Roseobacter denitrificans OCh 114: one gene and its partner. The protein of the gene in region 2 interacts with the protein of the main gene of each other region in a pairwise test. Links are inferred from orthologs where the notes say so. Each region holds a gene or a part of one and is shown on either strand. Other genes may lie near its edges. The genes, in order: RD1_RS01425 and def.

What was found.
Region 1: the proteins of def (region 2) and RD1_RS01425 interact in binary tests that used the Escherichia coli proteins (3 or more experiments, as listed by UniProt). The link is inferred for Roseobacter denitrificans OCh 114 from one-to-one orthologs.

What each region holds. Positions count from the first base shown.
Region 1 is NC_008209.1:290,373-305,897, reverse strand. What follows is about bases 8,374-11,255. They hold RD1_RS01425 (aspartate-semialdehyde dehydrogenase), read right to left. Parts: upstream 10,385-11,255; coding sequence 9,362-10,384; downstream 8,374-9,361. Other genes in these bases: RD1_RS01420 (DUF3095 domain-containing protein), read left to right, coding at 10,537-11,255; RD1_RS01430 (hypothetical protein), read left to right, coding at 8,733-9,287; RD1_RS01435 (glycerophosphodiester phosphodiesterase), read left to right, coding at 8,374-8,736. Also shown: RD1_RS01480 (DNA polymerase Y family protein), read left to right, coding at 1-1,103; RD1_RS01475 (DUF2794 domain-containing protein), read left to right, coding at 1,173-1,520; RD1_RS01470 (NlpC/P60 family protein), read right to left, coding at 1,533-2,327; RD1_RS01465 (leucyl aminopeptidase family protein), read right to left, coding at 2,324-3,706; RD1_RS01460 (hypothetical protein), read right to left, coding at 3,770-4,150; RD1_RS01455 (carbonic anhydrase), read left to right, coding at 4,296-4,946; RD1_RS01450 (sodium-dependent bicarbonate transport family permease), read left to right, coding at 5,028-6,005; RD1_RS01445 (P-II family nitrogen regulator), read left to right, coding at 6,010-6,321; RD1_RS01440 (hypothetical protein), read left to right, coding at 6,358-6,768; more of RD1_RS01435, read left to right, coding at 6,895-8,373; more of RD1_RS01420, read left to right, coding at 11,256-11,688; RD1_RS01415 (HpcH/HpaI aldolase family protein), read right to left, coding at 11,685-12,455; RD1_RS01410 (winged helix-turn-helix domain-containing protein), read right to left, coding at 12,534-13,208; RD1_RS01405 (hypothetical protein), read right to left, coding at 13,210-13,497; RD1_RS01400 (hypothetical protein), read left to right, coding at 13,671-14,156; RD1_RS01395 (ribonuclease HII), read left to right, coding at 14,355-14,984; RD1_RS01390 (site-specific DNA-methyltransferase), read left to right, coding at 15,071-15,525.
Region 2 is NC_008209.1:1,282,174-1,297,725, reverse strand. Bases 8,570-11,478 are described here. They hold def (peptide deformylase), read right to left. Parts: upstream 10,329-11,478; coding sequence 9,810-10,328; downstream 8,570-9,809. Other genes in these bases: RD1_RS06165 (MalY/PatB family protein), read left to right, coding at 10,432-11,478; def (peptide deformylase), read right to left, coding at 9,316-9,813; fmt (methionyl-tRNA formyltransferase), read right to left, coding at 8,570-9,297. Also shown: RD1_RS06210 (GcvT family protein), read left to right, coding at 1-1,509; RD1_RS06205 (trimethylamine methyltransferase family protein), read left to right, coding at 1,506-3,047; RD1_RS06200 (TetR/AcrR family transcriptional regulator), read left to right, coding at 3,054-3,746; RD1_RS06195 (efflux RND transporter periplasmic adaptor subunit), read left to right, coding at 3,848-4,975; RD1_RS06190 (efflux RND transporter permease subunit), read left to right, coding at 4,979-8,143; RD1_RS06185 (hypothetical protein), read right to left, coding at 8,144-8,380; more of fmt, read right to left, coding at 8,380-8,569; more of RD1_RS06165, read left to right, coding at 11,479-11,604; RD1_RS06160 (hypothetical protein), read right to left, coding at 11,608-11,958; RD1_RS06155 (glutathione S-transferase family protein), read left to right, coding at 12,137-13,111; RD1_RS06150 (response regulator transcription factor), read right to left, coding at 13,190-13,576; threonine-phosphate decarboxylase CobD, read left to right, coding at 13,773-14,726; adenosylcobinamide-phosphate synthase CbiB, read left to right, coding at 14,723-15,552. UniProt on the Escherichia coli protein: Removes the formyl group from the N-terminal Met of newly synthesized proteins. Requires at least a dipeptide for an efficient rate of reaction. N-terminal L-methionine is a prerequisite for activity but the enzyme has broad specificity at other positions.

The DNA of each region.
Region 1 (15,525 bases), 990 kb from region 2 along the record:
GGACAAAGGGGGGTGCGGCCCCTGTTGTCACACCGGGACCTGCGGCAGGGGCACACCAGATTTCGGCCCCGGGGCAGACCTATTGCGCGCTGAGTCCTCTGCCTGTGGCGGCGCTGCGACTTGATACAGAGATCACGGCACAGCTTTCCCGCCTTGGTATCCGGCGCATCGGTGATCTGCTGGGCCAACCGAGGGCCGTGCTGGCCCGCAGGTTTGGCCGGGGTCTCGTGATGCGGATGGATCAGGCGATGGGCTCTGCCCCCGAACCGGTTTCGCCCGCCCGCGCGCCTGCGCATTTTGCCGTCCGCATGACCCTGCCGGACCCCATCGGGCTGGAAAGTGATTTGCTGGCTGGGCTTGACCGCTTGCTGCCCCGGCTGTGCGAAAACCTTGAGAAAAAGGGGCGCGGGGCGCGCCGTGTTCTGTTTCAGGCCTATCGGACGGATCACGACATACAATCGGTTGAGGTGGGGCTGGCGCGTGCCGCGCGCGATCCTGCGCAGATCAAACCGCTGATTGCGCTCAAGCTGGGCAGTATCGACGCAGGCTTCGGGATCGACATGCTCCGCCTCGAAGCGGTGCAGACCGAACCGATCCACGCCCGCACCCCGGTGGGGCATCTTGAGGCGGGCGCGGTGGTAAGCACCCGTCTGGCCAGCAACACGTCGATGGACGATCTGATCGGGCGTATCGGGGCGCGCGTCGGGCTTGAGGCGATCACGCGGCTTAAACCCGCCTCCAGCCATATCCCGGAAAAGACCTCAACCCTCCATGCAGCGGCATGGTCGACCCCTTTTGACGGGCAATGGCCGGACCCGCCCAACCCGAGGCCCCTGCTGATCTGGCAACCTGAACCCGTACAGGCCCCGGACAGCCCGAAACTGCCTGATGTCTTTCTTTGGCGCGGGCAGCGTTTGCGCGCTGTCCGGGCGATCGGGCCAGAACGCATCGCGCCCGAATGGTGGCTGGATGACCCCAACTGGCGCAGTGGTGTGCGGGATTACTGGAGCACCGAGACCGAAGACGGCCAGCGGCTGTGGTTGTTTTATGCCCATGGGCATCTGATGTCTTCGGGCTGGTTTTGCCATGGCAGCTATGCCTGAGGTCATGTTCTGACGCATCTCTGCATATCAAAGCTTGATTCGCGCGGCAAAGGGCGCAACTCTAACCCTATGAATTACCAAGTCCCCCCGACCAGCACCCTTCATCAGATGCCACCCAGTCAGGTTGCTTTTCACCGTACAGAGCTCTCCGTGATCCTGTCGCTTTACGGGCGATTTGTGGCAGCGGGAGAATGGCGCGACTACGGCATTTCGTGTCTCAAGGATGTCGCCGTCTTTTCGGTGTTCCGCCGCACCGCCGAGACGCCGCTTTATCGTATCGAAAAACGTCCAAGGCTGCGTGACAAACAGGGCATGTATGCTGTTGTTGGGATGGATGGTCAGATCATCCGCCGTGGCCATGACCTAAAGAAGGTGCTGCGGGTGCTGGAACGTAAACTTATTCGCGCCGTCGAGTGAGCATTGCCCCCGTCAGGTTGGCATTTCCAGCCTTTTGAACCCTGTCGGGACCCCGTCGCCCTGCATTTCAATCCGCGCCAAGGCGTCTGCGATGGGTTCGGTTGTCACCAGCATATGCCCGGCATTTGCATGGATCAGGGTATCCTTGTCCAGAACCAGCGCCACATGACCTTTCCAGAAAATCACGTCATTGCGTTGCAAGGCTGCACCGGACGGCAACGCTACGCCAAGCTGTTCCGCCTGTTGGTCGCTGTCACCGGGACAGGCAATGCCACAGGCCAGACAGGCCGCCTGCACCAGACCGGAACAATCAATCCCGAGATGCGCGTTTCCGCCCCAGAGATAGGGCACCCCTAAAAAGAGTTCCGCGATTGTGGCCGGGTCGGTGGCGCGTGCTTCTGTGGGTCGCACATGTTGCCTTGGGATAAACCCCTGCGGCGTCTCAACAAAGGTTGCGGTTTCTGCAACGACATTCAGTCCGGCACTAAACCCCAAATGCATGAGGTCCGGCGATTTGAAATTCGCTTCCGCATAGACATGCGTGGCACGGCTCGTGACGCGGTGCGTCACCGGATGCACCGGCCCTAAAGCCGCATCAGATACCCACCCGCAGTATCCGTCCTTCTGCGCGCGGATCAGGCTGTGACCCTCCATACGTCCTAGTATGGCAGCCCGATCCCCAAACAGAACCTGCCTGTCGCGCGGTCCCGCAGGGCTTTGACGCAAGTCGGCGATGGGCCCAGTAACTTGCGCCGGTATGTCCAGCGTCACATGGGTCGGATCAGGCGTCACCCGCCGATCCGTCATGACGTCTGCATGGCTTCGATAACCCCCAGCAAGGCGCGGGTTGCCTGACCTGCGCCACCCTTCGGGCGTCCCGGCGCATCGCTCGGGTTCCAGCCATAGACGTCAAAATGTGCGTAGACGCTTTCGTCCACAAACCGTCGCAGGAAAAGCGCTGCGGTGATGGATCCGGCAAATCCGCCCTTTGGCGCGTTGTCCAGATCCGCGATCCCCGGTTCAATCATCGATTCATAGGGCGTGTGAAACGGCATGCGCCAAACCGGGTCGCATTGATGCGTAGCAGCGTTTTCGAGCGCTGTGACAAAATCAGGATCATCGCAATAATAGGGCGCCAGATCAGGACCAACCGCAACGCGCGCGGCCCCCGTCAGCGTCGCCATCGAGATGATGAGGTCTGGTGCGTCTTCCTGTGCATAAGCCAATGCGTCGGCCAGAACCAGCCGCCCCTCTGCGTCGGTATTGTTGATCTCGACGCTCAGACCCTTGCGCGACGGCAGGATATCGCCCGGCCGGAATGCATTGCCAGCCACCGAGTTTTCCACGGCCGGAATAAGAACGCGCAGACTGATCCGGGGTTGCAAGGCCATTATCATATGCGCCAGCCCCAGAACATTGGCCGCCCCGCCCATATCCTTTTTCATCAGCCCCATCGACGCGCCCGGTTTCAGATTCAGCCCGCCAGTATCAAAGCACACGCCCTTGCCAACCAAGGTGATCTTGGGGCCCCTGTCACCCCATTTCATGTCGATCAGGCGCGGCGCGCGATCCGCAGCGCGCCCGACCGTGTGGATCAACGGAAAATCCTGCGCCAGCAGATCATCGCCAAGAACAACCTCGATCGATGCACCATGCTGTTGGGCGAGATCCTGCGCTGCGGCTTCAAGATCCGGGGGTCCCATGTCATTTGCGGGCGTATTGATCAAATCACGGGTCAGCGTCTCGGCTTGCGCGAGGATTTCCAGCCGTGCGGTATCCAGCCCTTCGGGCCGCGCGAGCCTTGCTCCCATCGCGCCGGTCTCGCTGTAGCGGCCAAACCGATAGGCGGCCAGCAGCCAGCCCAGAACTTCCATGTCGGACTGCGCCTGCGGCAGGCCCGAGGCAATCGCATAACAGGCAGCGGGCAGTTTACTGGCAGCCGCCGCAAGGTGAAACCGCCCCCGTGCCCGCGATTTCGCTGTGCCAAAGCCTGCAAGCGCCATCACCGGCAAACCTGTATCAGACGGGACCAGCAAGGCCTGACCGATCCGGGCCGCGAACCCATTCGCGCGCACCCATGCCTGAACCGTCTGCGACTGGTCGCCCAGCCACGCCTCAAGCGAGTCTTCATCTATGATGTGCAGCGGAATTGTCTGATCGTCAGCATCAGCAAACAGGGAAGTCATAAGAGGGCGCCTTTCACAAAATCGCCCTCGCAGCCTAGTCTGATCTGATGGCGGTGCAAGGCATCAGATCGTGATGTCTTGCAGGTCCCATATAGCGCTTAGCGACTGCTCGCCGATCCGCAACAACCTGCTGAGCGTCGCAGCCACGGCCGGGCCGTCATTGCCATCCAGCGCTTCAATCACATCGGCGGCGACGCGCGCCAGCACCAACATGCCGATCTGTTCCGATATCGCGATGAGGGAGCGTGCGCATTTGCGCAGCTCATCAGCTTCGCCCGCTGCATGCAGGCGGCTGCAATGCGAAAGCCGCAATGCCAGCTCCTCCATGGCGCGGCAAACGACATCTTCTGCGCCGGCCTCGCCAAGTTGCGCATAAAGCGCGCTGAGCCTGTCCTGACAGACATGCACTGTTTCATTTAGCCTGATCTCCAGGACATGGTTCATTTTTCTCACCCTCATTTGCCCCCACGGCCTGAGTGTTTTCGCGCGAATTTCTGACTAAAGAGTTGAGACAGATCAATGTTTCCCCTCGAATTTACGGATAATTGCAGCTAAAGCTTTCGGGGCAACGTGTGAAAGTCGTAAGAATATGGATCAGGCCAAACCGCTTCCAGGCTATCTGGTACAGCGCTATCATGGTTGGAAGGCCACCGGATATCAGGAAAATCAATCATGGTACAAACAACTGGCGCGCGGCGGTCAACACCCCCGTGCGATGGTGATTTCCTGCTGTGACAGTCGGGTACACGTCAGTGCCCTTTTCGGTGCCGATCAGGGGGAGTTGTTCATCCACCGCAATATTGCCAGCCTCGTGCCGCCCTACGAACCGGATGGCGATCCCCATGGGACGTCGGCGGCGGTGGAATATGCTGTCACCATGCTGAATGTGGCGCATGTGATCGTTCTTGGGCATTCAGGCTGTGGTGGGATACAGGGCTGCATCGACATGTGTCAGGGCAATGCCCCCGACCTTGAAGAAAAATCCAGCTTCATCGGGCGCTGGATGGATATTCTCAAGCCAAGCTATCCTCTTGTCGCAGCGGAAAACGACCCTGAAATTCAGGCGCAGGCGCTGGAAAAGCAGTCGGTGCTCGTCAGTTTGCGCAACCTGATGACTTTTCCCTTTATCAACAGCCGTGTGGATGGCGGTTTGCTTACGCTGCATGGGCTTTGGACCGACATCGGCGAGGGGAGCCTTGAGGTGTTCCACTCCAAGGATCAGGCCTTTCATGCGATTTGACAGACCGTGAACACCGATCAGGACCTTGATCGTCCCGGCAAACAGTCCTAAACGCCTCGGGACCAGCAACCGGGGGCGCGCGTGGACCAAATCTTATCACTGGCAGCCAACAACCTGTTGTCTCCGATCATATTGTCATTTGTGCTCGGCGTCGCCGCCTCTTTGGCGCGCTCGGATCTCAGTGTGCCAGAGGCTGCGGCCAAGGCCCTGTCGATCTATCTGCTGTTCGCCATCGGCTTCAAGGGCGGGGTCAGCGTTGCGGCCCACGGGGTCGATGCGAAGCTTGGCCTCACCCTGCTGGTGGGGATCATCCTTTCCGCGGGCCTGCCACTGATTGCTTTTGGGTTGTTGCAGGTGATGACCGGGCTCAGCCGGCTGGATGCCGCTGCGGTTGCGGCGCATTACGGATCGATCTCCATCGTGACCTTTGTAGCCGCCACCTCGGTGCTGCAAAGCAGTGGCATCACGTACGAGGGGTATATGGTGGCGGTTGCCGCAGCCATGGAAGCCCCGGCGATCCTGTCGGCGCTCTGGCTGATCTCGCGCGGGGGGTCAGAACGCCGCATGGACAGTGATCTGTGGCGCGAAATCCTGCTGAACGGGTCCATCGTGCTGCTGGTCGGCGCGTTTTTCATCGGATGGATCACGGGAGAAGAAGGTCTGAGCGAGATCTCAAGCTTTATCGTTGCACCGTTCAAAGGGGTGTTGTGCCTCTTTTTGCTGGATATGGGCCTTGTTGCGGGGCGTGGTCTGCGCAGCCGCAGCGGCGTGCTCAAACCCGGTGTGCTGGCGTTTGGCCTGCTGATGCCTGTGGTCGGAAGCAGCCTTGGCGCGGTCTTTGGCCTGTTGCTCGGGCTGTCGACTGGCGGTGTCGCGCTGTTGATGGTGCTGTCTGCCTCGGCATCCTACATCGCCGTGCCCGCCGCCATGCGCGTCGCCTTGCCAGAGGCCAACCCCTCCATCTACCTGACGCTTTCCCTCGGCGTCACATTCCCCTTTAACCTTACGCTGGGCATCCCGTTGTACGTGGCCGTTGCTTCGGCGCTGACAGGAGCCTGAGAGCGTGAAAACACATCAAGCAAAACGCGTCGAAATCACGATAGAAGCCATCATGCAATCGCGTCTCACAGATGCGCTGAGCGCTGCAAAAGTCACGGGCTACACGGTGCTGCCCGTTCTGGGCGGGTCCGGGCGGTCCGGCGAATGGGTACGTTCCGGTGAGATCGGTCGCGCCAGCGGGATGGTGCAGGTTGTGTGCATCATCCGACCGGAGCGTCTGGATGGGCTGCTCGACGCAGCATTTGGTGTAGTGGACAAGCACATCGGCGTTGTTTCGATAATGGATTGCGACGTCGTGCGCGCGGAGCGTTTTTAACCCTTTTTAAACCAAGTTTAAGCAAGTCTGCCCGCTATGACGAAGCACGCCATTACTCTCCAGCTTTCTGATGATCTGTTCAAAGCCGTCCATGACCTTGCCACCGAGCAACAGGGGACAGTTGCAGAGGTCGTTGAAGATCTTGTGACAGAACATCTGGGGGGGCCGAAAAGCGCTGCCCGTCGATTGCCGCGTGCTGGTGAGAAACTGATTTTTGCCCTGCAAAAGCTGCTGTTTCGTGACATGGCAGAGGCCCGCGACTGGGCTGATCTGGATGACCGGCTGCGCAAGCATGGCTACTTTATGAAGATTACCCTGGGCGGTTTGGCCCTGCATACCGAAACCAGTGGCAAGCGGGTTTGCCACACCCATGACCTCGGTTTTTCCTATGGAACCTTCGTGCGTCGATTCGGGCCGGGCAAGCCCAAGGATCCGCGCGAGTTGTAGATAGGCGCCTGCATCACTGCATATGGCGATGAATCGAGGTACATTCCGAGACAACGCTTGCCTGTCGCGCCTCTTCCTGTTGTGCTGTTTGCAACCTGAGGAATAATAACTGCGTGGGGTGAGACCTTGGTTTGGGATGCTGTCATCAGCTACAGGCAGGCGCTTGCACTGTGGTTTCCGCTGCTGTGTGTTCATATGTTCGTGCGCCTGATCATCGCGGCGGTCTTGGTCCCGTTGATTGCGGCACTGCTTGCGATCACACTGTCTTTTTCCGACCAGTCCGCGCTGACGGATCAGGATATCGCCCGGTTCCTGCTGACGCCGGTCGGGGCGATTGGTGCTGTCTTTATCGCGTCGCTGATCATCGTTGCTGCAACGATTGATATCGCCGTGATGACCGCCGTGCTGCGCTCTGATCAGAGGGGCGCGGGCAAGGCACTGGCGGCTGCTTTCGGGTTCCTGACGAGATCACTCCCGCGACTGGCTGTATTTGCCGGCCATCTGCTTGTGCGCGTGTTGGTCATATCGCTGCCCTTTTTGGCGGTCGCCGGGGCTATCGCACTGTTTCTGATGCGTGATTTTGACATCAATTACTATCTGGCCAACCGTCCCCCTGCCTTTATGGCCGCCATTGCCAGCGGTGGTGTGATCGCTGTCGCGCTGGCTTTGGTGCTGTTGGAGCGCTTGTCCGCATGGGCGGTCGCGCTGCACATGAGCGTCTTTGATCTTGTGCCGACAAGAACCGCCTTTCAGGTGAGCCGTGAAAAGATGCGCGGCCATCGGCTGGACCTTCTGAAGCGACTGCTGTCCTGGCTCGCCCTTCGTGCTGCCGTGGCCTTTGTTCTGGTCGGCACCATCGGGTTTCTACTTGCAGAAATCCCGCCATTTTTCAGCGGGAACCTCGCCCTGTTCTTTACTGTCACGGCGGTTTTGATCGGCATCTGGGTGTTCGTGAATTCTGCCTTGAACGCCATTGCCAATGGGGCCTTGTCCGACATCCTGAACGAGGAATTCGACCGCTGCCTTGAAGCGCGCGTGGCCAGGGGTGATCCCGGACCCGAAACCCATGCGCCCCGGCTTGCGTGGTTGTCTGGCTTGGCGGCGCTTTTCGCGGTGGGCAGCCTGTTTGTCGGGGGCACTGCCTTCAATCAGGTCGGAGGCGCTGAACGGGTGGATGTGATCGGGCACCGCGGTGCTGCGGCGAGCCGCCCGGAAAACACGATGGCGGCCGTGATCAAGGCGATTGAGGACGGGGCCGACTGGGTCGAGATCGACGTGCAGGAGACCGCCGACGGCGAGGTCCTGGTGGTCCATGACAGCGATTTCATGAAAGCGGCAGGTGTTGATCGCAAGGTCTGGGACGTAACCATGGAGGAGGTCGCGCAGATTGATATCGGCACGTGGTTTGATCCCATCTATGCGGATGAACGCCCGCCCCTGCTGCGCGATGTGCTTGAGGTGGTCAAGGGCCGCTCCAAGCTGATCATTGAGTTGAAGTATTACGGTCATGACGTCGATCTGGAAAACCGCGTGATCGCCTTGGTCGAGGCGGCGGGCATGCAGGATCAGATTGCAACGATGTCGCTGAAATACCCCGCCGTGCAGAAAATGCGCAGATTGCGCCCGGACTGGCGCAGCGGTGTTCTGGCGGCGACCGCAGTGGGTGATATGTCCGGCCTTGACGGCGATTTTCTGGCCGTGAGCGCGGGGCGCTTGTCAGCGCGTTTGCTGGCGCAGGCGCAAAGCGTGGGCAAGGATGTTTACGCCTGGACGGTCAACGACGCGGCGTCGATGTCGCGGATGATCTCGCTGGGTGTGGACGGGCTGATCACGGATAAACCCAAGCTGGCGCGCGAGGTCATCGCCTATCACGAAACGCTCAGCACCCCGGAACGTCTGATGCTGCGCCTAGGCGATACGATCGGATTTGCCTTTGACCTCACCCCCGAGACCGGAGCCGAAATGTGAGAACCGCTGTTTTGATCCTGACCCTGATCGTGCCGCAGGTTGTGCAGGCGCAGGACGACAGCGCAATGATCAAGGTGCAGCGCGGGCTTGAGATGCCGGCCCACCGGGCGCTGCAATCGGTGATCTCTGAGTCCGATTTGGCTGTTTTTGAAACGGATGGGTGCAGCGGTGGCATGTCGTGGAGCTGGCGCGTGGTGGCCGATCTCTTTCCCGACTTTGAAGCGGCGCAAGGCGCGCATCCTCCTTGGGAGCAATGCTGCGTTGTCCACGACCGCGCCTACCACAACGCCGCCGGGGCCACGTCCGCAGACCAGAGTTTCGAGGCGCGCCTATCGGCAGATCAGGCGTTGCAGACCTGTGTCGTCGAACAGGGTGAGGCGCAGGTCAAAGACCTCGCCCTGCGCTATGATGTCGACGAAGATAACATCCGGCTCGCTTATGACATGATTGCCACGTCAATGTTCAACGCCGTCCGTTTCGGGGGTGGGCCGTGTTCCGGCCTGCCGTGGCGTTGGGGGTTTGGATATCCGGGGTGCATTCCGGGGCTTTGATCCGGTGTGCTGGGCCGCCGTTGGCAAAAAAGCCGCCGGTGTGACCCGACGGTTTTCCAAATGCCTTGGGTCAATCAGCCCTTTTTCAGGACCCGAGTGCCCAGCAGTTCCGCGATCTGCACCGCGTTGAGCGCCGCGCCCTTGCGCAGGTTGTCGGACACGCACCACAGGTTCAGACCGTTATCAATCGTTGAATCCTGACGGATACGGCTGATGAATGTCGCAAAATCACCGACGCACTCGACGGGCGTCACATAGCCGCCGTCCTCGCGTTTATCGATCACCATGACGCCCGGTGCTTCGCGCAGGATTTCGCGGGCCTCGTCCTCGTCAAGGTGCTCTTCGAACTCGATATTGATCGCTTCGCAGTGGCCCACGAACACGGGCACGCGCACGCAGGTTGCGGTGACCTTGATCTTGGTGTCGATGATCTTCTTGGTTTCAACGACCATTTTCCACTCTTCCTTGGTGGTGCCGTCTTCCATGAACACATCAATATGCGGGATCACGTTGAATGCGATCTGCTTGGTGAATTTCTTCGGCGGCTTGTCATCGGTCGGATTGTAGATGGATTTGGTCTGGTCCCAAAGTTCATCCGCGCCTTCCTTGCCCGCGCCTGAAACCGACTGATAGGTCGAGACAACAACGCGTTTTATGGTCGCGCGGTCATGCAGTGGCTTCAGAGCCACCACCATTTGCGCAGTCGAACAGTTCGGGTTGGCGATGATGTTCTTGTTGGCATAGTCCATGATCGCATCGGCGTTCACCTCGGGCACGATCAACGGCACATCCGCATCGTACCGGTAAAGCGACGAGTTATCAATCACGACACAGCCGGCTTTGGCCGCCTTGGGTGCAAATTCCTTTGTCGCATCCGAACCGATTGCGAAAAGCGCCATGTCCCAGCCCGTGAAATCGAATGTCGCAAGATCCTTCGTCTTGAGCGTTTTGTCGCCAAAACTGACTTCGGTGCCCAGGGATTTGCGTGATGCAAGCACGGTAATGTCATCCACCGGAAAGTGGCGTTCAGCAAGAATGTTCAGCATTTCGCGGCCCACATTGCCTGTGGCACCCGCAACAACGACGCGGTAACCCATCTAAATACTCCAATGTGTTTGATGTGATGGTGCGCGCGTCTTATACCGGTCAGCCTCTTGAGGAAAGGGCCGTCATGCCTGTGCGGGCTGCGGCATAGAGTGCGCGTGCGCTTTTGTGATAGGTGGATCATGACGCAACAGGGTGCAAGGTCATGAAATCTTTCCATCAGCCAGACGATTTTTACGACTCCGTGCCGCGTGAAACGAGCTTTGACCACCTGACGGACCTTGGCCGATACACGCCGTTGCCGGATGATTGGCAGATCGGCGTTGCCGACATCGTGAATTCCACCGGAGAAGTCGCCGCCGGGCGATACAAGACGGTCAATATGGTCGGGGCGGCGGTGATCTCGGCTGTCATGAACGGGTTGAATGGGCGTCCATTCCCCTTTGTCTTTGGCGGGGATGGGGCGGGATTTGCCGTTGGACCGGATGCCGAGCCGGCGGCGCGAGAAGCGCTTGCCGCGATTTCGGTCTGGGCGCGGGCGGAATTTGCTATCGGCATGCGGGTGGCTTTGGTGCCGGTGGCTGATGCGCGCGCGGCGGGTCACGATGTAAAGGTCGCCCGGTTTCAGGCCTCACCGGGGGCGGATTATGCGATGTTTTCCGGCGGCGGGCTGCTCTGGGCGGAAACGGAAATGAAAAGGCGGCGCTATGTCGTTGCCCCTGCCGCTGAGGGGACGATACCGGATTTGACCGGCCTGTCGTGCCGGTGGGCGCATATGAAGGCGCGCAACGGCACAATCCTGTCTCTCGTGGTTGCCCCGATACCCGACGCGGACGCCGCAGATGTGGCGCAGGTCTATAAGCGGGTCATTGACGTGGCAGGGCAGTTGGATCGGGGCGGTCATCCCGCACCTCAGGTCGGTATGGTCTCACGCTGGCCACCGGCGGGTGCCACACTCGAAGCGCATGCCGCGCGCGGGTCGGGATCGCTGGGTGCCGCACGGCGCAAGGCGCTGTTGGAATCACTGCTCGCTTGGGTGTTGATCCGTACCGGTTTGAAAATCGGGGGCTTTGATGCACGACGTTATGCGCGGGTTGTTGCGGATAACGCTGATTTCAGAAAACTGGATGATGGTTTGAAAACGACGCTGGACTGTGACGCTGAAACCCAGTCGCGCCTGACGGCGGTGCTGGCGCAGGGGGCAGATCAGGGGATCGTTCGTTTTGGCATGGCCACCCAGGAGGAGGCCATGATGACCTGCATCGTTCCGTCGATTCTTACCGACGACCATCTGCATTTCATTGATGGGGCAGCGGGGGGATATACGCAGGCGGCCGCGCAGATGAAGACGCGTTAACCCTGTTTCCACTTGGCGGCGATGGATTTCCCGGTGTTCAAAAGCATCGCGATGTCCATGGCCACGGCAACAAACCGGGCACCGGCATCCAAGGACGCTTGGATCATACCGTCATCCGTGGTCAGGATACCGGCGGCCTTGCCGCTGTCGCTGATCCGCTTGATGGTTTTCAGGATTGTCGCCTGTATGTCCGGGTGCATGGTCTGCCCGAGGTATCCGAGGCTTGCAGACAGATCCGCCGGGCCAATGAACACACCGTCAACGCCATCGACCGCAAGGATCGCGTCAAGGTTATAAAGGCCAGTTTTATTCTCAACCTGCACCAGCAGGCACGTCTGTGCATCCGCGGTCGGACCGTAGTTGTCGATCTGGCCAAAGCCTGACGCACGCCCCACCGCATAGCCCACGCCACGCCTGCCCTCCGGCGGGTATCGGCAGGCGCGCACGAGTTCCTGCGCCTGCTCGGCGGTTTCCACCATGGGCACGAGAATCGTCTGGGCCCCAAGGTCCAGCATTTGCTTGATGATCCACGTCTCGCCCACCGGCACGCGGATGATCGGGTGGCTGTCACTGCTTTTCAGCGCGATCATCTGGTCGCGGATCGAACGCACGTCATTGGGCGAATGCTCGCCATCAATCAGCAGCCAGTCAAAGCCCGCATTGCCCAATATCTCTGCGGTATAGCTCTCTGCGATGCTCATCCAGCAGCCAAAAAGCGTCTCCCCTTCGGACAGGGATTTTTTGAACGTGTTCAGTGGCGCGGGCATGTCTGGTTTCCTCTTTGGGGTCTCTGCGCGGTCAGTTTTGGACGCTCACGCCGTGAAACACCAGTGCAGTGCGCGGTTTCAGATGACTTTGATGACGTCCTTGTCGATGGCGAGCATATAGCCACGCCGCGCGATGTTCTTGACCAACAGCTCTGATACGATCTGGTTGCCAAGCGTGTCGCGCAAGCGTTTGATCCGTGTGGCGCCTGCGGCCTCTTCGCAATCGACCGCCTTGCGCCCTGAAATCATACCTTCGATCTCTGAACCGGACAGAACATCGTCATCCATACGCGCCTCCGCAAGGACCGACATCGTTTCCATCGCGGCGTCGGTCAGTTTGAAGCCCAGATTGTTGAGGTAGACGGTGTTTTCCTCGCGGCTGATCAGCAGCGAATTCACCTGTATGCCGACCCGTTCGATCTGCGCCATGCGTCGGTTGAACCCGACCAGCATCACCAGAAAGACCAGTGCCGCGATCAACATTGCCGTGGCAAAGACCAAAAGCACGAATATCACCACGCGGTAACTCATCAGGGTTTCGGAAAACGCGGTGCCGGATTGTGCGAGTATCTCAAGCAGTTTGATTTCCGCCTGCGTGGTCAGATCGTCATTTTCCACAAACAGCTTTTCAACCCGCGCATTGAATGCATTCGCATCCGGCAAGGCCCAGAACAGCATGGCGACCCCAACCGCAAGAATGGCGAGGATTCCCGCAATGCCATACCCAACGATCCGCCCACCCGAGCGGCGCATGTCAGTAGCGGAGGTAGTTTGGTCCTGCACTCTCTTTCCTTTCCGCCAGCCCGCTTTGGTCGAAGACCGATATTACGTTCAGCAGCGTCCACCCCTTTGGCGCAAGCCGGGCAGTCAGTTCCGCGCGGGCCGCTTTTTTGGAACATTCAGAAACCTGCGCAACCCCGTAATGCAGTCGCAGCGGATCGTCCTGTTTCGCCTTGTAATCGGCGTAGCATCCGGCGGCCATGCCGGGCTGCGCCAGACTGAAGGTGACAAGGGCCGCTGCGATGAAAACAGAATATCTCATGGCATGAACCTGCGCAGGATCACCGTGACATTCAATAACAAAAGGGGTTTGGGGCCTGTGATATCGGATAACCATCGCGCGATATTGTCTGTCGGCACGGGTCCGTCCCAGTTTGTTGTCAGAACGGCAGCACCCAAAGGCTGCCCCATGCACAACAGATAAGGACCTGCCCCATGACACGTAGATTCATTGCCACAGTGGTAAGCGCGGCGATCGCCGTTGCGGTGATCGGAAACACACCAGCGCGTGCGGATGAAGCGCTGGCCCGCGCACTGGCGGCTGTCGTTGGAATCGCGGTCGTCGGGGCGGTCATCCAGAACCGGCTGGAGGACGATAGAAAGGACAAGCAGGCAAATCGTGTCACCCACACCCGGTCCGGGGTGCATCACTCAAATGCGCGCTACAGGGACCACGGGATCAAACGCGCAAATCCGCGTCATACAAATCGCAGGCTGCTACCCGGGGATTGTTTGCGCAGTTTCAACACCGGCTACGCACGCTACAGGGTCTTTGGCAAAACCTGTCTTGAGCAAAAATACGGCGCGACACGCCAGTTACCGCAGGCCTGCAAAGTGCAGTTTCGCACGAATAGTAAAAACCGCGTGGGCTATGGCGCCCGCTGTCTGCGCCGCGCGGGATACCAATTGGCCCGCAGCTGAAGCGGGTCAGTCCAAGGCCGTATCGGTCCCTTCACACCGGCCTTGCACCTGAGGGAGGGCGTTCGGGCGTCTTCCCTCCTTTTTAACGAGTTCTGCGCCTCCGCTTGCCGGGGGCGTTTTTTCGCATCCGCCCGGTAAGTGGGACCCAAGCGGCAGACGGGGCCTTGTGCTGTGTGCCGAGACGTTGGAAAAAAGCCCATGGAACCGAATTTTGAGATGGAAGAGGCCGCAATGGCGCTGGGCGCGCGGCGTGTGGCAGGCGTTGATGAAGTCGGGCGCGGCCCGCTCGCGGGGCCTGTCACGGCGGCAGCGGTGGTGCTTGATCCGGCCAATATCCCTGAGGGGTTGAACGATTCCAAACAGTTGAGCGTAAAGCGGCGCAACCTGCTGGGCGACGCACTGGCCAGCAGCGCAGATATCAGTGTTGGCCACGCCAGTGTCGAAGAGATCGAGCAACACAACATCCTGCGCGCCAGTCACATGGCGATGTTGCGCGCGCTTGCCGGCCTCCGGCTGCGACCGGATTTCGTGCTTATCGATGGCGCCATGGTGCCGCAGGGGCTCAACCTGCGCGCACAACCTGTGGTCAAGGGGGACACAAGATGCCTGTCGATTTCCGCAGCCTCTATCATCGCCAAGATCGCCCGCGATAAGATCATGGTGGATTTGGCGCAACAGCATCCGGGCTATGGATGGGAGACGAACATGGGATATGGATCAAAAAGCCACATATCTGCGTTGCGAAATCTTGGGGTAACCCCACACCATAGACGTACCTTCAAGCCGGTACACCATATGTTGTATCAAGACAAAAACGTAAAGCCTTGATTCAATAAAGAATTTGACCGCGAATCGACTTTGACTCATCTTGTTCCCAACGAACGAGTGCAAAATGCACCGGGACCAGAGGCAGAATGAAGATGACAAAGACCAAGGGCGCTGCGGCGCTTCCTTTGAACACGATTATTGATGGTGACTGCATCGAGGTGATGAACGGTCTGCCGGAGGCATCCGTCGACCTGATCTTTGCGGACCCGCCCTATAACCTGCAACTCAAGGGCGATCTGCACCGGCCCGACAACAGCCGCGTGGATGCGGTGGATGATGAATGGGATCAGTTTTCCAGCTTCAAGGCCTATGACAATTTCACCAAGGCTTGGCTGAAGGCCGCGCGCCGTATCCTTAAACCTGATGGGGCAATCTGGGTCATCGGCAGCTACCACAACATCTTTCGCGTGGGTGCCGAACTGCAAAACCAAGGCTATTGGATTCTGAACGACGTGGTCTGGCGCAAATCCAACCCGATGCCGAATTTCCGCGGCAAGCGGTTCACCAATGCCCATGAAACGATGATCTGGGCGGGTCGTGA
Region 2 (15,552 bases):
CTGATCATGGGCTTTGAGCGCTACCCCTGCCTGCAGGAGGTCGGCGTCAAGACATGGGTGAACGGCGCGTTCACCTTCTCGCCCGATGGCAACCCGCTGGTGGGGCCTGTGCCGGGCAAGCGCGGGTACTGGTCGGCCTGCGCGGTGATGGCCGGGTTCCTGCAGGGCGGCGGCGTCGGCAAATCGCTGGCCGAATGGATGATCAACGGCACACCTGATGCGGATGTCTACGGGATGGATGTGGCCCGCTATGGCGTCTGGGCCGAAAACAAGCAGTACATCAAGGAAACAACCGGCCAGTTCTATACCCGCCGCTTTGTGATGACCTATCCGAATGAACAGCTGCCCGCGGGCCGCCCGTTGAAAACCGCCGGGGCCTATGCGGATATGAGTGCTGCGGGCTGTCAGTGGGGGCAAAGCTGGGATTTGGAAGTGCCGCTTTATTTTGCCGAACCGGGCTTTGTCGAAGCGCCCTCGCTGAAACGCTCGAACGCGCATGGAATCGTGGCGGATGAATGTCAGGCGGTGCGCAATGGCGTCGGCCTGCTGGATATCACCGGCTTTTCCCGCTTCGAGGTGTCAGGGCCCAACGCCGAGCAGTGGCTTGACCAGATCATGGCAAGCAAGCTGCCCAAACCGGGCCGCGCGCGGCTCGCCCCCATGCTGGCCGAGGATGGGCGGCTCAAGGGTGATCTGACCGTCTTCAACTGGGGCGATGGCATCTGGTGGATCATGGGCAGCTACTACCTGCGCCGGTGGCACATGCGCTGGTTTGTCGATCACATGATGGAGGGCGTCACCCTGCGCGATCTGGGCGACGAGGTGTCCGGGTTCTCTCTGGCGGGTCCTGCATCGCTCGGTGTGATCGAGAAACTGACCGACGGCCCGATTGCGGATCTGAATTTCATGGGCTGTGGTCATTTTGACATCGGGCTGTTGCGCTGCAAGGTCGGGCGTCTGTCGGTCGCGGGTGAGCGCGGGTATGAAATCCACTGCCGCGCGGGGGATCACGCGGTGCTGCGCCGTATCCTGCTGGAGGCGGGCGCGGATGCGGGGATCCGCGAATACGGGTTCAATGCGCTGCTGAGCCTGCGGCTGGAAAAGAGCTTTGGCATCTGGAATGCGGAATTCACCCAAGGCTACACCCCCGGCATGACCGGAATGGACCGCTGGATCGACTGGGACAAGGAGTTCATTGGCAAATCCGCAGCCATGGCGGAACGCGATGGCAATGGCCCGGCACAAACACTTGTCACGATGGAAATCGACGCCGATGGTGCGGACGCCAGCGGGTTCGAACCGATTTGGGTCAACGGCGCTCAGGTCGGTTTTGTCACCTCCGGCGGATATGGCCACACGGTCGGCAAATCGCTCGCCATGGCGCTGGTGGACCCGACCCACAGCAGCGCAGGCACAGAGGTCAGCGTGCATGTGGTCGGCGTCAAGCGGGCCGCACGCATCATCGCCGCATCGCCCTATGATCCGGACGGCAAGGCCATGCGCGGATGAGCTTGCGCGAAAACACCGGGCGCAGACGGACCCGCCGCGATGGCGGGCCCAAGGCCGCACCAGAGCGCAACGTGAACTATCGCAACCTGCGCAACCCCTTTCCCCCGATGGAGGTCTTTTCCAGCGATCAGATCGCGGCCATGCATGAAACATCCCTGCGCACGCTGGAAGAGCTTGGCATCAAAGTGCTGCTGCCCGAAGCGGTCGAGGTGTTGCGCAAGGGCGGTGCGCGCGTGGTGGATCAGATGGTCTATCTCGGGCGTGACATGATTGACGCAGCCCTTGCCACCGCCCCCAGATCCATCACCGGCCGCGCCGGGGCGCGCGACCGCGACATCCTGCTGGAACTTGGCAGCCTGGTTTTTCAACCCGGCGCCGGTGCTCCGCACGCCACCGATCTCGCGCGGGGCCGCCGCCCCGGATCGGCACGGGATTTCCGGGAATACACAACGCTTTGCCATCACTTTGACGTGTTCCAGATGATGTCGCCTTCGGTCGAACCGCAAGATGTTCCCACCCATCTGCGTCACTACTTCACCACCGAAGTGCAGCTGACACGCACCGACAAATTCCCCTTCGTTTTCGCACGCGGCACACCGCAGGCGATGGACTGCTTTGAGATGCTGCGCGACTTTCGCGGCCTATCGGATGCTGAATTTGCCGACTCCCCGCACTGCTACACCATCATCAACACCAACAGCCCCCGCACGCTCGATATACCGATGGCACAGGGGTTGATTGACTTTGCCCGCAACGGGCAGCTGTCCATCGTCACGCCCTTTACACTCATGGGCGCGATGGCGCCGATCACGGTTGCAGGCGCGATCACCCTCAGCCATGCCGAGGCGCTGGCGGCGATCACCCTGACACAACTGGTCAAACCCGGCGCACCGGTCTGCTATGGGACATTCACGTCCAATGTGGACATGAAATCGGGTGCACCCGCGTTTGGCACCTCGGCGCATTTTCAGGCCTCGCTGGCGGCGGGCCAACTCGCGCGTTTTACCGGTCTGCCGTGGCGCAGCGCGGCGGGCTCTGCCTCCAATATCAACGACGTGCAGGCGGCCAATGAAAACCAGATGGGCCTCTGGGGCTCCCTGATGGGTGGCGCGACGGTGATCATCCACGCCGCTGGCTGGCTTGAGGGCGGCCTGAGCGTATCTTACGAGAAAATCATCACCGACTTCGAAGTGTTGAACATGATCGCAGAGCTATGCGCGGGCAAGCAGGCGGGCATTGATGAGATCGGGTTTGACACAGCCCTCAGCGCGGTTGAACCCAGCGGCCACTTCTTTGCCGCCCCTCAAACCATGGCGCGTTACAATACCGAATTCTACGAACCTATCGTGCATGATTACGCAAATTTCGGCACATGGACAGAACGCGGCGCACAGGACGCCAACCAGCGCGCCACCAGAGTCTGGCAGGATATTCTGGCCGCAGATAAACGGCCCGAGGTGGACGGCAAACGTCTGGAGAACCTGCAGGATTTCATCGCAAAACGCACGGCCGAGGGCGGTGCCCCGCCCGAAAGCTAGACACCGATGGACCGTTCAGACCCCACCTTGCACCGCGACAACCCCGACAGTGAACCGCTGATCGGCAATATCAAGGTGACCCGCGATGATTGGCTAAACATCGCCATGGCCGCCCTGATCCGCGACGGGGTCGAAGGCGTGAAAATTCAGGCCATGGGCGCGGCCCTTGGCGTGTCACGATCCAGCTTCTACTGGTATTTCAAATCCCGACAGGACCTGCTTGATGCGCTGCTGGAGCATTGGCGCCACACCAATACGGCGGCCTTGGTCCGTATGGCCGAGCGCCCCGCCGATACGATCACCGAAGCGGTGGGAAATGTGTTTCGCTGTGTGATTAATCCCGCGCTTTTTGACACGCGGCTGGATTTTGCCGTGCGCGATTGGGCGCGTCGCTCGCAAGAGGTGCGCGCTGTGCTGGACGCCTCGGAAACGCAGCGCCTGAGCGCCCTGCAGGCGATGTTCGAGAGGTTCGACTACCCACCCCTCGAAGCGACGGCCCGGGCGCGCATCCTCTACTACATGCAGATCGGGTATGATGACGCAAAGTTGAACGAGCCGATGGAGACCCGCAACAGATTGATGCCCGCCTATCTGGTTGGCTTTACCGGAAAGACACCATCGGCACGCGAAGTTGCGGAATTGCGGGCCTATGCCAATGCGCTGGACCCGGTAAAAGGTGCCAACGACGGTTCGGCCTGACACAGTTCTTCGCGCGCGCACGCGCAGGCCCCGCCCTTGGAGGCGTGCAATTTCGAACTAACTGGTTTACCTGTGCAATGATTATTTTACAGGGCGCTCCAATGACCCACCCCTTATTCCTATTCCGGCTCACCTGCGCGCTGTTTATCGCGATCTGTCTGAGTGTCCCCTCCATGGCCGCTGCACAAGGCGGGCCGGCTGCCGTGGGCGTCGAAACCGTCGAGGTCAAAACCATCGCCGACACTGTTCCGCTCTTTGCCGAGGTGGTGACTGCCCGCGAGGGGACGATTGCCAGCCGCATCGCGGGCACGGTCGATGAAATCATGGTGCTTGAGGGCGCATCCGTCGATCAGGGCGAGATGCTGGCAACCCTCGACACCGAGCTTCTGGACATTCTGGCCCGACAGGCCCAGGCACGGCTGGCAGAGGCCCGCGCAGGCATCGTGATCGCGCAGACGCGCGTCAACCGCGCAGCCAATGCTTTGGCGCGGATCGAGGGTCTGCGCAACACGGCGTCTTTCTCGACCAGCCGTTTTGATGATGCGCAAAGTGACCTGTTTGAGGCCAACGGGCTGCTCGCCGAAGCAGAGGCGCGCGTCCAGACCGCCGAGGCGACTTTGGCAGAGACCCGGTATCAACTGGACCGCGCGCGCATCACCGCCCCCTACGCCGGGATCGTGCTGGAAGTGCAGATCAACCCCGGCGAATTCATCGCATCGGGTGCCGCCGTCGTCACGCTGCTGGATGTTCAGTCCATGGAGATCGAGGCCAGCGTACCATCGAAATACGTCAGCGTTCTGCAACCCGGACAGGCGGTCGCCGGAAGCACAGAGACCGGCGTGCCGCTGGATCTGAACGTGCGCGTGTTGCTGCCCGTTGAGGATACCGCCACGCGGACGCGTCCGGTGCGCTTTACGTCGTCTGATCTGGCCTCTCTGGACCGTTTGGCCATCGGCCAGTCCATCACCATCAACATCCCCATCAGCGCCCCGCGCGAGGTTCTGTCGGTGCCCAAAGACGCCTTGGTGCAGGCCCGCGGCGGCTGGACGGTCTTCGTGGCGGCAGACGGAACGGCGCAACCGCGCACCGTGCAGATCGGTGTCGCACTGGGGGATCGCTTTGAGGTGCTGGATGGGTTGAGCGAGGGCGACGTCGTTGTGACGCGCGGCAATGAACGGCTGCGCCCCGGACAGGAAATCACGCCGATGACCGGCAGCGAGAAAGGCTAGCCCATGGACCTGATCCGCTACGCAATTGATCGCCCGATTGCCGTGATGGCTGCCGTCATCATGGCCGTTCTGTTCGGCACCATCGCCGTCAGCCGCATTCCGATCCAGCTGGCACCGGATGTGCGCAAGCCCATCGTCGTGATTGAAACGCAGTGGCCCGGTGCCGCCCCTTCCGAGATTGAGCGCGAGATCGTCAACCCGCAGGAAGAGGCGCTCAGGGGCCTCGAAGGGCTGGATATCATGACCTCCCGCTCCCGCACCGGAGAGGCGGAGATCACACTCGAATTCGGCGTCGGCACCGACATGGTGCAATCGCTCTTGCTGGTGTCAAACCGGTTGGACCGTGTCGGCGATTACCCTGACGAGGCCAGCGAACCCACACTGGACACTTCCGGCGCGGATGACAGCCCCATCGCGTGGATCTTGTTGACAGCGCAAGAGGGCAACACCCGCGAAATGGCCACCTATGGCGATTTCGTCGAGGACGTCATTCAGGACCGGATCGAACGGATCGAGGGCGTCTCGGCGGTCAATGTATTCGGCGGTGTCACCCGCGAATTGCAGGTCGTGGTCGATCCGCGCAGGCTGTCGCGTTTTGACCTCACGGTGCCCGAAGTCGTGCGCGTTCTGCGAGATGAAAACATCTCCCTCTCCGCAGGGGACGTCGAAGAAGGCAAGCGCCGCTACGTGGTGCGTGCCGAGGGCAACCTCAACACCGTTGAGGCCATCAAATCGGTCGTGCTGCGCTCTGACATCGGCACCGGCGGGTCAGGTCGCGTGCGGGTGGCGGATGTGGCCGACGTCAGCTTTTCCTTTGAAGAAGCCAACTCGCGTCTGCGTTTTCGCGGCGAGCCGGGGCTGGCGTTCAACATCGTCCGTGAACCCGGCGCGAATGTCATCGAAACCATGGCCGAGGTCAAAGAGGTGCTGGCCGAACTCTCGGCAGGCCCCGTGGCAGAGGTCGGGCTCAACATGCGGCAGGCCTACGACGAAACGGTTTATATCAACGGCGCGATTGATCTGGTGACGCAGAACATCTGGATCGGCGGGGCACTGGCCGCCGCCGTGCTGATGGCGTTTTTGCGCAGCCCGCGCGCCACGCTCGTTGTGTCTCTGGCGATTCCCGTCAGCATCGTGTCCACATTCGTCGCGATGGCCGCCACCGGGCGCACGCTCAACGTCATCTCGCTCGCCGGGATTGCCTTTGCGGTGGGGATGATTGTGGATGCCGCGATTGTGGTGCTCGAAAACATCTACCGATTGCGGGAAGAAGGCAAATCGAGGCGCGAGGCCGCCTATCTCGGCGCGAAACAGGTCTGGGGGGCGATACTTGTATCCGCACTGACGACCGTTCTGGTCTTTGTCCCGATCCTCATCATGCAGCTTGAAGCGGGCCAGTTGTTCCGCGACATTGCGGTGGCCATTTCGGTGTCGGTTCTGCTGTCGCTTGTGGTCGCGGTCACGGTGATCCCGGCGCTCTCCAGCAAACTGCTGTCAAAAGGCGATCAGAAAAAGGTCAACATCTGGGGTCTTGATCACCTTGCGCGCGGCTTTCACGGGATGGTCATGTCCTATGTGCGGCTCACGGTGCGGTTCCGCGCTCTGGGGCTGTTCATGGTGGCGCTCATCGCAGGGGGTGCTGCGGTGGCAACGATCACCTTTCTGCCGCGCCTTGAATATCTGCCAGAGGGCAACCGCAACCTTGTCTTTGGCCTGATCATCCCGCCACCCGGCTATAACCTTGATACGACGCAGACCATTGCCGAGCGGATCGAAACAGTCGCCCAACCGCTCTGGGAAGCCGCGCCGGAAACGCAGACCGAAGACGGCACCCCGACGATCGACAACTTCTTTTTCGTGGCGCGCCCGGGGGCAAGTTTTGTCGGCGCATCCGCAGTGGATGGCACGCAGGCGGGGGCATTGATCCCCGTCCTGTCACAACCGATCTTTGCCGAACCCGGCACCTTCGGCTTCATGACGCAACCGTCCCTCTTTGGCCGCGGCGTCGGCGGGGGGCGCACGATCGAGTTGAACATCTCCGGTCAGGACCTCAACGATATTCTGGCAGTTGCGGGCCGCGCCGCCGGTACGATCTCGCAACTGCTGCCCCGTTCGGAAGGGCATCAGTTCCGCCCGCTACCGGGCCTTGAACTCGGCGCGCCCGAGGTGCGTCTGGTGCCGGACCGGTTGCGCCTCGCGGATGCGGGGCTCACGTCGTCGGACCTTGCCCTGACCGTTGATGCGTTCAACGACGGTCTGCGTGTGGCAGAGATCACCGTGGGGGCTGAACGCGTCAATCTGATGCTCAAGGGTGATCCCGGCCTGCAGGTCGGGCAGCGGACGCAGGACATCGGCAATTACCCTGTTGTCACCCCCTCCGGTCAGATCATCCCGGTATCCGCCCTTGCGGATGTGGTCGTCACTGCCGGCCCGACAGAAATCCGGCATCGGGATCGGTTGCGCACCGTCACGCTTGAGGTCAGACCTTCGGACGCGCTCGCACTGGAAGAGGCCGTTGAACTGCTGCAGGAAGAAGTCATCGACGTTCTCGAAGAAAGCGGCCTGCCCAATGGCGTCCGGATGAGCGTTTCAGGCACCGCCGATCAGCTCAGCCAGACGTGGGACGCGATCCAGATCAACCTCGCCGTGGCGCTGGTCATCGTGTTCCTCGTCATGGCGATCCTGTTCGAAAGCTTCGTACTGCCGCTGGTCATCATGATTTCGGTGCCCGTGGCCGCTGCGGGCGGTGTCGGGGGTCTTGCACTGCTCAACACCTTCCAGACGCAACCGCTGGATACGCTGACGCTGCTGGGGTTCATCATCCTTGTCGGGATCGTGGTCAATAATGCGATTCTGATCGTGCATCAGACGCTCTATCATTTGCGCGACGAAGGCATGTCCCCGGTCGACGCCATCGAAGAGGCGACACGCAACCGCATTCGCCCGATCTTCATGTCCACGCTGACGTCTGTCTGTGGCATGCTGCCGCTGGTCGTCTTCCCCGGCGAAGGCTCTGAACTTTATCGTGGCCTCGGCGCGGTGGTGGTGGGCGGTCTGTCCATGTCGGCGTTTCTGACCCTGCTGACCGTGCCGCCCCTGCTCAGGCTTTGCGTGCGCGCACCGATCGAGGACGAAGAGAAACTGGCGCTGCGCACCCCGGCGCAGTGATCATTTACGCCACCGGGTCGGCACGATGATCAGCGCCCCGACGGAGGCCGCAATCGCATTGATGCCGGGGCTGCGAAAGCCGATCCCGAACATCAGCGTGACGAAATACATCACGAAGGCCCCGCCAATGCAGATGATGATGCTCTGCACATAGCCGTTGTGCGTAAACCCCGACCGTTCGGAAAAGAACCCCACAAGGCCCGCGATCACAACCGTACCTATCAACGTCGGGAACATCAGCTTTTTCCTTTGAAAAGGGTGCCGTCTTCAATTGCGCTGCCGTTCAGAAAATCAGCCGCACTCTGCACCGCTTTGCCCGCGCGCTGCACCTGCGTGAGTTCCACCGCCCCCGTCCCACAGACCACCCGCAGCGGGTTCAGCCGGACCGTGCCCGGCACCCCCGACGCCTCGGCAATGCGCGACCCGAGCAGTTTGACGCGCGTGTCGCCCAGCAAGGTCCAGGCACCCGGAAACGGCGACAGCCCACGGATCAGCCGATCCACGTCTTCGGCGGGCTGGTCCCAATCCACCTGCGCCTCCGCCTTGTCGATCTTGGCCGCATAGGTCACACCGTCTTCCGGTTGTGGGACCGCCTCAAGCTGATCGAGCCGCGCCAGCGTGTCGACTATCAACGCGGCCCCCAAGGCGCTCAGCCGGTCATGCAACTGCGCTGTTGTCTCCTCGGGTCCGATGTCGACAGCTTCACGCGCAAGCACGGGGCCGGTATCAAGGCCTGCTTCCATCTGCATGATGCACACACCGGTCTGCGCATCCCCCGCCATGATGGCGCGGTGGATCGGCGCAGCCCCCCGCCAGCGCGGCAGTAAACTGGCGTGAATGTTCAGACAGCCGCGCGTCGGCGCATCCAGAATGGCCTGCGGCAGGATCAGCCCATAGGCCACGACCACGGCGACCTCGGCCTGCAGCCCCGCGAAATCCGCCAGCGCCTCATCGCTACGCAAGGACACCGGGTGGCGCACCGGGAGCCCAAGCGCCTCTGCCCGCGCCTGCACGGGCGAGGGCCGGTCTTTCTTGCCCCGCCCCGCCGGGCGTGGCGGCTGGCTGTAGACACAGGCGATCTCATGTCCTGCCGCCACCAGTGCCTCAAGCACAGGGACCGAAAAATCGGGTGTTCCCATGAAAACCAAACGCATCTTATCCTCCAGAGGGCACTAGCCGTTCAGTTTACGCGCCTTGCGCAGCAGCATATCCCGTTTCACCTTGCTGAGATTGTCGAAATACATCTTTCCCTGCAAATGGTCGATCTGATGCTGCACGCTCGTCGCCTCAAGCCCGACAAAATCGCGCTGCACGTAGGTGCCGGTTTCATCCATGAAACGCACGGTCACGCCGCGCGGACGCCGGATTTTGGCAAATACACCGGGTAAATTCGGACTCGCCTCTTCATGATCATTCATGATGGCAGACGCCTCGATAATCTCCGGATTGGCGAGACGAATGCGCCGGTCGCGCGTGTCTGATGCATCCACGACGGCCAGCCGCAACATCACGCCGATCTGCGGCGCCGCCAGCCCCACCCCCGGCATGGCATCCATCGTGTCGATCATATCATCCCAGATGCCCAGCACCTCCGGCGTGATCTCCGCTACATCGGCGGCGGCAGTGCGCAGCCGCGCGTCTGGCCATTTAAGGTAAGCGCGTACGCTCATGTGCGGGCCAGTTCCCGTTTCAGCTTGACCATCTTGCGGGTAATCATCTGGCGGCGCAGCGGCCTGAGGTAGTCAATAAACAGCTTGCCATCCAAATGGTCGATCTCATGCTGGGCGCATGTGGCCCACAGCCCGGTAAACACTTCAGACTGTGCCGCACCATCCCGGTCCATCCAGCGCACTTCGACTTCTGCCGGGCGGGTCACCTCTGCGAATTGCTCGGGGATCGACAGGCACCCTTCCTCGTAAACACTGGTCTCGTCAGAGGTGGCGATGACTTCGGGGTTGAACATGATCACCGGGCGCGGCGTATCGCCCGGCTCCTTGATACAATCCATCACGACAACCCGCTGCAGAATGCCCACCTGCGGTGCCGCAAGCCCGATGCCCGGCGCATCATACATCGTCTCAAGCATGTCATCGCCAAGCCTGCGCAACTCATCACTGATGTCGGCAACAGGCTCTGCCGTTTTCTTGAGCCGCGGATCAGGGTGCAGAATGATACTTCGTTTCATGTTTTTCATTTAGGTCAAGCGCCCGTGCTGTGCAACTGATCTCGGACTTGCGCTCGCCTCGTTTCCCGCTAGCTTGCGCCCGAAGCACACACAGGAGCACATCATGTCATTCAACGATCCCATCGAACGCCGCGGCACGCACAGCAGCAAATGGGACATGATGGAAACCCTCTTTGATGTCCCGCAACAAGACGGGATCGCCATGTGGACCGCAGACAGCGACTACGCAACCGCGCCTTGTGTGATCGACGCTTTGCGCCGCGCGGCAGATCACGGTGTCTTTGGCTATATGCCGGTCCATGATGACTACCTGAATGCCATTCAATGGTGGATGAAAACACGCCACAACTGGGACATCGACACCTCATGGGCGCTGACATCGCAAGGGTTGGGCAACGCCATCGCGCTCTGCCTTGATGTCTGGACGGACCCCGGCGCGCGGGTGGTGATTTTCACGCCCGTCTATCACGAGTTTCAGATCAAGATCGAAAAGGCGGGACGCGAGGCGGTGACCTGTCCGCTCAAACACACAGGCGACACCTATGTGCTTGACCTTGAGGACGCACAATCACGCCTTGATGGCTCCGAACAGATGCTGATCTGGTGCTCACCGCAAAACCCATCGGGCCGGGTCTGGACGACGGACGAATTGCGCGGGATTGCGGAGTTTGCTGCGCGCAACGACCTGATCCTTGTGTCCGATGAAATACACCATGATCTGGTGTTTCCCGACCATACCTTTGTGCCCATGCACATCGCCGCCCCCGAGGTCGAGGATCGCCTGATCGTCCTCACTGCAGCCTCCAAGACCTTCAACATCGCAGGCCAGCGCACGGGCAACATGATCATCCCGGATGCGAAACTGCGCAAAACGATGCAGAACCGCCTCAATACACTGGATTACAAACCCGCCGCACTGAGCCTGCAAATGATCACCGCCGCCTATTCACCCGAAGGCGCCAAATGGGTCGATGCGCAGATCGAGCACCTTGATCAGAACCGCAGGACCTTTGATGCGGCCATCGCCGACATCCCCGGCGTCATCTCCATGCCGCTGCAGGCGACCTATCTGGCCTGGGTCGATTTTTCAGGCACGGGCATGAGCTATGATGAGATATCGCAGCGGGTGCGAAAATCCGCGCGCATTGCACCCAGTCCCGGACCGGACTTCGGACCGGGCGGTGAAACCTTCCTGCGCTTCAACCTCGCCACGCAACACCACCGCATCGAGGAGGCCTGCGCCCGCCTGAAAGACGCCTTCAGCGATCTGCAATAGGGATCAGCGCGCGTCTTCGATCAGGCCTGCGGGTGCATGCTCGGGCGTTTCAAAATCCAGCGCCGGCGTTCCGCGCACAGCCGTTGCGCGCTTGAATTCATAGTGCCGCTCGCCTGATTCTTCGGCCGTTGTCACCACCAGACAGCGGAACAGATGGATGCTGCCGTCATAAAGATCGACCATACCCCGCATGTCAGGCGCATCAGCCTCCATTGCGAAACCGGTTTTCCACATGCGCAGCACCGTCTGTTTCTTGCCATCCGCACAGACCCGCAAGCGCGAGGATTTTTTCATGCTCGCAACTCTGGCCTGATCAAGACCCGATTGAATTTCCTTGGAAAATACCGCTTCCATTTTACGCAACTCCTTCTTCCCCGCCCATAAGGAGTGCCCGAAGTCTGGTAAAATGCAAGTTAAGTTTTTGTGTCACCGCTCAGAGTTGTGCAGCAATGCACCAATCCTGCGCGAAGCGGATTGTGGGCCTCTTTGAATCAATGGCTTACGATTGGCCCAACCGAAAAGGAGAGGTGACATGGGTCTTTTGATTGACGGCGTTTGGCATGACCAGTGGTATGATACCAAATCCACGGGCGGGTCCTTTAAACGCCAGGACGCGAAGTTTCGTAACTGGATCACCCATGACGGGAGTGCGGGGCCATCAGGCACAGGCGGCTTCACCCCCGATTCGGGCCGCTATCATCTCTACATCAGCCATGCCTGCCCCTGGGCGCACCGCACCATGATCTTTCGCACGCTCAAAGGTCTTGAGGATCACATCACCATCTCCGCCGTCCATCCTGATATGCTGGGCGAAGGCTGGACCTTTGAACCCGATGACAATGGTGCCACCGGTGACACCCTCTACAACAGCGCCTTTGCACGCGACATCTACACCCGCGCCGATCCCAGGTTTACCGGCCGCGTCACCGTGCCGATCCTCTGGGACAAACAGCGCGAAACCATCGTCTCGAACGAAAGCTCCGAGATCATCCGTATGTTCAACGCAGCCTTCAACGGACTGACCGGAAACAGCGATGACTATTGGCCCGAACCCCTGCGCGACGCCATCGCCCCGGTGAACGAGCGCATCTACGACACCTTCAACAACGGTGTGTACAAGGCGGGTTTTGCCACGACGCAACAGGCCTATGATGCGGCGATTGTCCCCCTGTTCGACACCCTCGACTGGCTCGAAGAGCGCCTGTCACACAACCGATACCTCATGGGCGACCAGCTGACAGAGGCAGACTGGCGGCTGTTTACCACGCTTGTGCGCTTTGATCCGGTCTATCATCTGCATTTCAAATGCAACCGCAAGCGCATCGTGGATTATCCAAACCTGTGGGGATACACGCGCGAACTCTATCAGACGCCCGGCGTTGCCGACACGGTCAACTTCGATCATATCGTGCGCCACTATCACTACAGCCACGAAACGATCAATCCGAACCGGATCATCCCGATCAACCCGGTTCTGGATTTTCACAGACCCCACGGGCGCGGCTGAGCCTGCCGCACCCGGCGGTGCGCAGCGGTACCTGCCGGGTGAATAAAAAATGTCGTGCGCCGCAGGCGCGCCTTTGGATCACGCGACGCCGTGGGGTGCCGGATCCTCCGCCGGGCCATAGTGCTCGACAATGGCGGCAAGGTCTTCTGGTGGTGTCGCACTTTGCACAAAGGCGCAGGCATTGGGCGCAAAGGAGAATATCGACCCATCCGAAAAGAAGGACGTATTGGTGACAAAGACCACCCGTGCGTCGGGCAACCGGTAGCTTGCATAATCTGCCACCGCCAAGGCACAGCCCTCCGCCAGCACAAGATCGAGAATAATGATATCTGTCGGATGTTCGCTCAGATGCGCAATAGCATCGGTCTCACCCCCCGCACAGCAGACATGCATCCCCATTCGCTGGAGATGCTTCTGCCAAATCCTGGCCAGACCATCCTCGCTTTCAACGATCAGGACTTTCATGCAGCCTCCATTCCGGCGCGATAAAACACTTTTTTGAAACAACACGTAATAGGTGTGCCCCAAAGATTAAGAAACGGTTAAGAACTTGCCTTAATTCTTAACCGTTTCCGTCAGACTTGAATAACCGGCTGAATTCCGCTTTGTGCCACGTAGATAGCGCAAAAATATGCCGATTTAGAACCGATAGGACCTGTTTTTGACAACAATACGACGCGATCATGGCGGTGGCATTGATGCGGCCCGCGCACGTTTCGGCGGCAATCGAATCGGCTGGATCGACCTTTCGACGGGTATAAATCCGCTCGCCTACCCTACCCAGCCTGTGGCCCAGAACCACTGGACGGCCCTGCCCGACCAGATGGCCTCTGATCGCTTGCTGGATGCTGCGCGTGCGCTCTGGCGCGTGCCCCCGGGCGCTGCGATCATTGCAGCCCCCGGCGCCTCCGCCCTCATTGCGCAGATACCCGGTCTCGCCACTCCCGGCGCGGTCTGCATCCCCACCCCCACCTATAACGAGCACGCAGCCGCCTTTGACGCGCATGGCTGGACCGTCGGTACGGACGCCGACGCCGCTGCTCAGGTCGTCGTGCATCCCAACAATCCCGATGGGCGTTTCTGGCACGACGACATGCTGCCCGCCCCCAAGGCCAGCCTCACCATCATCGACGAAAGTTTTTGCGACGTCGCACCCGAAAAATCGCTGATCCACCTTGCGACACGTCCCGGCACAATTGTCCTGAAAAGCTTTGGCAAATTCTGGGGGCTGGCGGGCCTGCGGCTGGGGTTTGCCATCGGTGATCCCGCACTGATCGCCGCGCTGCAGTCCCGGCAGGGGCCCTGGGCCGTGGCAGGCCCGGCGCTCGACATCGGGACCCGCGCGCTTTCCGATACCATATGGGCTGACGCGACAAGAACACGCCTGACGCAGGACAGCGCCCGGTTGGATGCCCTGATGCAAAACGCTGATGCGCAGGTGATCGGGGGCACGTCGCTGTTCCGCCTGTACCGCGTTTGCGATGCCGCCCGCTGGCAGGAACGGCTGGCAGAGCATCACATCTGGACCCGTATTTTTCCCTATGACAAGGAATGGCTGCGTCTGGGTTTACCGCATCCCGTCCAATGGGAACGCCTCGAAAACGCACTGGCATGACGCTCGCCCTGGTTCTGCTCTGTGCGTTGATGCTGGACGCTGTGCTTGGAGAACCCAAGTGGCTCTGGTCCCGCCTGCCCCATCCGGCCGTGCTCATGGGCAGGCTGATCGGCTGGCTGGACAGAACCTTCAACACCGGCCCGGCAAAGCGCGCAAAAGGAACGCTCTGCCTGATTTTTGCGGTTGGCTGCGCTGTGATCACGGGCTTGGTCCTGTCTGCCCTCGGCCCCCTTGCCGAAGTTATCATCGCCGCCATTCTGCTCGCGCAGCGCTCTTTGAGCGATCACGTCGCGGCAGTTGCCAAGGGCCTGCGGCGCTCTCTGCCCGAGGGTCGCGCGGCGGTTGCGATGATCGTCAGCCGCGATACATCCGACATGGACCCGTCACAGACCGCGCGGGCCGCCATAGAAAGCGCTGCGGAAAACATGTCGGATGGCGTGATCGCGCCTGCCTTCTGGTTTCTCATCGGCGGGCTGCCCGCAATGCTCGCCTACAAGATGATCAATACCGCCGACAGCATGATCGGCTATCGCACCCCGCGCCATCACGCCTTCGGATGGGCCGCCGCGCGCATGGACGATCTGGTCAACATCCTGCCCGCGCGGCTCACCGCTCTGCTGATCGCGAACGCCGCTTGGCAATGGGACGGGGCCGCGATCCGTGCCGATGCCAGATTGCACAAATCGCCGAACGCCGGCTGGCCGGAGGCCGCAATGGCCCGCGCCCTTGGCATCGCGCTGGCCGGTCCGCGCGCCTATGACGGCACGCTACAGGACTTCCCATGGGTGAACGAAGCAGGGCGCAAAGTGCTGAGCGCAGATGATAT